Regions from separate parts of the Staphylococcus sp. 231237_7MaSpsaltlick genome, predicted to be linked through region 1. Evidence: riboswitches for the same ligand, from Rfam matches in the RefSeq annotation. Region 1 holds a riboswitch; the other holds the start of a gene.
What was found. A riboswitch is a leader RNA that binds a small molecule or an ion and turns the genes downstream of it on or off. The one in region 1 is predicted to bind S-adenosylmethionine.
Positions count from the first base shown of each region.

Region 1 (3,183 bases):
GAAATGATTAAATTATATTTATTCGCCAATTCAAAATCATAACAATCATATCCCGCACTTCTTTGGGCAATTTGTTTTATTCCAAACTCATTCAATTTTTTGTAAACCACTTCAGGCAGAGGGATTTGTTGTGATACAGACACACCATCAAAGCCTCGCACACTATCTACTGTGGATTCAGTCAATAATTGACTATCTAAATCTACAGATACTTTATGTTGTGCTGACCACGCTTCAATATAAGGAATATCTTCCTCTCTTACACCAAACAATTTAATTTTTGTCATCGCAAACACTTCTTTCTTTATGATATAAAGCACTTAATGATTGTAAACGATTAGCTGCTTCTAAGAGTTGTGCATCGTTCAATGCTAGTGAAATCCTGACATAATTACGCCCATGTTCGCCAAATGGGATGCCAGGAGCTACTAAAATAGATTGCTCCTCTAATAAATACTTAACAAATTGCTCACCATCATAACCTTCCGGAGTAGCTAACCATAAAAATATACCACCCTTCATTGGTTCAAATGGAATGTGTTTTTCAGTCAATTTTGCTTCAAAAAGATCTCTCCTGCGTTTAAAGGTAGCACTTTGTTCCTCTAAAAATGTATCATAATGATTTAAAGCGTATGTTGCAGCATCTTGTAACGCACCAAACATGCCTGCATGTGTATGTGTTTGGAATTTTTTGAGCGCCTGAATCACTTCTTTATTACCTACTGCAAAACCAACTCTAAATCCTGACATATTATAGCCCTTAGATAGTGAAAATATTTCAATCGCTACATCTTTGGCTTGTGGTGATTGCAATATACTCGGATTTTTATGATCAAAACCAAAGGCACTATATGCAAAATCATGAACAATTTTAGTTTTTGTCCCTTTAAAACGCTGTATAGCTTCATCAAATACATTTTGTGTCGCAACGGATCCCGTCGGATTATTTGGATAAGTTAAATAAATCAATTTAGTATTATCTAAGACTGACTGTGCCACCTTATCCCATTCAGGTAAATAATCCGGAGAATTCAATACCAGTGGTACCGGAATTGCATCAGCCAATTTTACGCCAGCTAAATAATCTGTATATCCTGGGTCAGGCAACAACACACTTTCTCCTGGATTAACAATACACTGTGGTAAATTAACTAAACCATTTTTCGTTCCATATAAAATACATACTTCATCTTCTTTATCTAACGCTACTTGATATTGACGTTGATAGAAATCAACTATCGCTTGTTTAAAGGTAACTTTTCCATGAAATGCACCATATTTTTGGTTCTCTGGTATATGTATTGCTTTACTAAAACAATCTAAAATGCCCTCAGGTGTTTCTCCATCAGGTATACCCACTGCCATATTAATTAATGGCAAGGGGCCATGTTCTACTTTTTGTCCCATTGTCTTGCCAAAATAGCTGTCAGGTATCTGTGATAATCTTTCTGACATTACCATAAAACTGCCCTCCTTAAATAAAAAACTATATACCGAAGTTCAGCGGCATATAGTCATATCATATGTCACCTATCTCTCAAGACAAATACTGCTTGTTGGATTTAGCACAGTACGTCAATCACGTCTGTTGCTGAAGTATCATCGGGCCAATTCCCTCAACTTCTCTAGATAAGTTGCTTCATATTAAATTACTAATTATTTTATCAGAATATTCAAACTTGTCAATGCAATAAAAAAGAACGACTCTAATGAGTCGCTCTATATATAGTGTTGAATCATTTAATTGTTTAATTAAATCTTACCACCAGTTGTTAGCTGCACGGAAAGCTAATGCATTATCGATTGAACCATAACGTTGTTTAGCATAGTTAATCATACCTTGAGTTTGAGTAGCAACTGAACCAGTTCCCCAAGATTCTTTAGTTTGACCTAAACCTCTGTATCCTAATTCGTTAACAGCATTTGGGTTACCGCTTGACTCAGGTAATACGATAGTATTCCACATAGCTTCAGTACCACCAGCAGCTAAGAATTGAGCTTTAACTGACCCACCAGTTGAAGCAGCTTGTGTTTTTGCAGCTTCGTATGTTTTAGTTGCAGTGCTTGTTTGAGCAGTTTGAACGTTTGAGTTTGAAGAAGCTTTAGGAGCTTCAACTGCTTGAACTTCTACATTGCTTGATTGTTGTTGTGAACTTACTTCGTTAGATGATTTTTCGTTAGTGTTTGTAGATGCTTGTGCACTTACATCTTGTTGAGCTGAGTTTGATGAAACGTTTGTAGATGCACTTTGTGAACCTGCAACGTCATAGCTCCAAGACCATGATTGACCATCTGAATCAAATTTATATTCGAATCCGCCTAATACGAAGTCATAGTGGTAAGCACCAGCGTGTAATGGTTTTTCGTTTAATTCTGAAGCATTGTTTTGAGCTAATTCTGCTAAGTGTGCTTTGTCGATGTTTTGCTCAGAAGCGTGCGCTTGATTTTGATCTGCTTGAGTTGCGTATCCAGTTACACCTAATGCTACTGCTAAAGATGATGCTAAAATTGTTTTCTTCATAATAAAAAAATCCTCCAAATTTAATTCTTTTCTAAAAGTAAATTATATTTTCGTTAATAAAATTATCGTATCTGCTAATATTGTTTAAAATTTATGTCTAATTTTTTGACCACAAATAATATACCATAAATTTCTCGTTTTTATATTACATGTGTATAACAAAACTTTACAAAAACAAGCTCATTATGTAACATTGCAATCTTTTTGTTTTGTTTTGTTACGCATAAACTATCAAAGATAACGCTAACATTTAGAGTAAAATGTTGTGATAACAGTGTAATTTACTACTTTTTTCACATTACGACTATTTTCTGAATTATTACAAGTATCCTTTCTGTAATATTTTTGTAACAATATAAACCGTTAAAAAATATATTTATTGGGGCAAAACTTGTAATTTTTGTTTTTTCTGAAAATTCAATCGCTAACTATCTATTACTTTCATGACGGTATTCAACTTTAACTTTACCGAAAAAATCGTCTACAGCTTTTATTATTCCTGTAGACGACTCAATTAAATGTTAACTTTATTAAGCTGTATTTTAAATTATTTTCATTATGCTAAGAATTTAAAAATATCTCGATCATATAATTTCAATACTTTCATATAGAAGGTATTAATAATATAACCAATTGTAAATGGCACTACAAAAAATGCAATA
Region 1 covers NZ_JBICNX010000004.1:381,178-384,360, reverse strand. Annotated here, with positions in the region: gene ACF91D_RS10205 (D-lactate dehydrogenase) at 1-287, opposite strand, end outside; gene ACF91D_RS10200 (aminotransferase class I/II-fold pyridoxal phosphate-dependent enzyme) at 274-1,461, opposite strand; SAM riboswitch class I at 1,528-1,636, opposite strand; gene ACF91D_RS10195 (aggregation-promoting factor C-terminal-like domain-containing protein) at 1,760-2,521, opposite strand; gene ACF91D_RS10190 (PTS sugar transporter subunit IIC) at 3,078-3,183, opposite strand, start outside.

Region 2 (3,183 bases), on a different contig from region 1:
TCATTGGATAAATAGAATACGGTACTAATTCAAATGGAGATATAGACGCCACACCTGCAGCCGCAATCAGCTGAGGACTATATGGCAACATACCCTGGAAACAACTCGCAAACATATCTAAAATACTGGCTGATTTACGCGGATCTACATCATATTCTTCTGATATATCTTTCGCTAATGGGCCTGCCATTAATATAGAAATAGTATTATTTGCTGTTGATATATCTGCAACACTTACTAAGCCAGCAATCCCTAATTCTGCACCGCGTTTAGATTTAACTTTACTGCGTACAAAATTTAACAACCAAGTAATACCACCATTATGTTGAATCAACGCAACTAATCCACCAATGAGCAATGCAATAATCGCTATATCTTCCATGCCGATAATACCTTTAGATATTGAATTTAATAAGCCAGTCCATCCAAATGAACCATAAATTAATCCAATAATTGCAGAAAGTACAACACCACCGATTAATACGATAACGACATTTACACCTATTAGTGCTAAGATAAGCACAAATAAGTATGGAATTACTTTAATAAGGTCATAATCGTAACTTTTACTTGCATCTATGTGCGCACCATTAGTTAAAAACCAAAGCACAATAATAGTAAATATCGCACCAGGTAAGACAATTCTTATATTCACCTTAAATTTATCGCTCATTTTCGTTTTCTGAGTACGTACTGCAGCTATTGTAGTATCAGAAATCATCGATAAATTATCACCAAACATAGAGCCACCAACAACAGTAGCCATTGTGATAGCTGCTGAAACATCTGTAGCCTGACTTAAACCAAAACCAACTGGCGCTATAGCAGCTACCGTTCCTACAGACGTACCCATTGATAAAGATACAAACATACATATAATAAAGAGCCCGACAATAATTAAGTTTTCTGGTATTAATGATAACCCTAAATTAACTGTCGACTCCACGCCGCCCATATCTTCTGTCGTTTGGGAAAATGCACCTGCTAACAAGAAAATCAACATCATTAAAATAATATTAGAATGTCCTGCACCTTTTGTAAAAACTTCAACCTTTTTATGAAATGCTTCTTTTCTGTTTAATGCTAAGCCAACGATAGACGCAACTAATATAGCTACATTGAGTGGCATCGTAGTAAAGTCACCCGTACCAATACCTACACCTAAAAACATACCAACAAATACGATTAAAGGTATCAAAGCCCATGCGTTACCTTTTTTTGTCTCCTCCATACATAACCAACTTTCCTAAATATTAAAACAGAATCTAACATTCTATTATTTTTTAGTCCTAAAAATAAAAAAACTCTTTCTATTTAAGAAGAAAGAGTAATCTGTGATTCATTCTTATCTTCTAGCATAATTTATGCTACTGGATTTGGCACACGCATCATCATGTTGCCGAAGTATCAACGGGCCAGTCCCTACACTTCTCTTGATAAGTTATTATTTTATTTTATTACAGTACAGTATTAATCGTAATTCGTCAAATAGGAAAGCGGATAGAAAACAATTTTTATAAATGCTTTCATTTTCTCTCCCTTCCAACTATCTATTATTTCAATAAAGCTTATTTTGTTAAATATCTTTTAGTTACTCCATTGGACGTTCTATTGTGAATTTATTTCCTAAAGAAGCGTAATCATTACCCGCTAAACGAGCTACTGCACTAAGCGCATCGGCGTCTATTTTACTATCTTCAAAATAAACGGACTCATCAATATGAAACATGACTACTTCACCTATAATTAAGTCAGATCCTTCTTGAGAGTCACCTAACGGAATAATTCTATCTAACTTACATTCCATACGAATTTTTGCTTGTTCAATGCCAGGCACTGAAACTAATTCAGAGTCAACACAATTCAGGTTTGTTCTTTCCAATTCATTTTGGTTACGGATCAATGGTGCTGCTGTTTGGTTGATTTGTTCTACTGTAGCTTCATCTGTGATATGGACAACAAACGATGCCGTTTCCTCAATATTTAAAGAAGTGTCTTTGCGTTTCCCTTCAGAACGACCTGTAGAAATCATAATCATTGGAGGCGCACTATTAACAACGTTGAAAAAGCTAAATGGCGCTGCATTCAAACGCCCTTCTTTATCTTGGGAAGTAACAAATGCGATGGGTCTAGGTATCACACTACCACTTAATAATTTATAATTTTGCTTTTTAGTTAAAGTATCTGCTTTAAATTTCTTCATAAATGATTCCCTTACCTTTCTATAAATAAGAAGGAGGTAGGATATCAATGTATCCTTGCCTCCTTATACTTAGTATCGTCTAGATATCAAAATACTAATAGTTAAATTAGATTACGGTCTCATTTCTGCATCAATTCTAATCTAATTGGGTACCACCTGTCACACCATAAACTTGGCCTGTTGTATAGCTTGATTCCTCGGCAGCTAAATGGACGTATACGCCTGAAAGTTCAACGGGTTGGCCAGCTCTACCTAAAACTTCTTTTTGACCAAAAGTAGGAATTTTAGATTGGGGCTGTCCACCAGAAATTTGGAGCGGTGACCAGAATGGGCCTGGTGCTACACAGTTCACTCGAATCCCCTTACTACCTAATTCTTCAGATAAGCTTTTGGTAAGTGAAATAATAGCTGCTTTGGAAGCGGCATAATCATGCAAGATTGGACTTGGATTATACCCTTGTACAGATGACGTCAATGTAATCGTTGCACCTGGTTCTAAATAATCAATTGCTTTTTGCACTGACCAGAAAATAGGATAGACATTTGTTTCGAATGTCTCAGTAAATGATTCAGTATCAAAGCCTTTAAGATTATTTCTATATTGCTGATGTCCTGCTACAATTGTTACATTATCTAATCCACCAAGTTTATTATAAGCTGTTTCAACTAAATCATAGTTAAATTGTTCATCACGTATATCACCTGGGATTAATACCGCTTTACGACCCGCGGCTTCAATCACTTGTTGCACTTCTTCAGCGTCTACTTGCTCAGCCGGTAAGTAGTTAATCGCCACATCCGCACCTTCCTTTGCATAGGCAATAGCAGCGGCTCTACCGATAGCAGAATCTCCACCAGTCACTAACATCTTGTAATCTTTCAAACGTCCGTAACCGGTATAAGTTGTTTCACCACAATCAGGCTTAGGCTCTAATTTATCTTGTAAACCTGGAATGGCTTGTTCTTGTTTCGGGAAATCT
Region 2 covers NZ_JBICNX010000001.1:125,620-128,802, forward strand. Annotated here, with positions in the region: gene ACF91D_RS00700 (Na+/H+ antiporter NhaC family protein) at 1-1,231, opposite strand, end outside; SAM riboswitch class I at 1,343-1,443, opposite strand; gene ACF91D_RS00705 (flavin reductase family protein) at 1,592-2,203, opposite strand; gene ACF91D_RS00710 (SDR family oxidoreductase) at 2,340-3,183, opposite strand, start outside.
Region 2: it holds a riboswitch for S-adenosylmethionine, as region 1 does, so the genes downstream of both, ACF91D_RS00700 (Na+/H+ antiporter NhaC family protein) here and ACF91D_RS10200 (aminotransferase class I/II-fold pyridoxal phosphate-dependent enzyme) in region 1, are expected to answer to the same signal.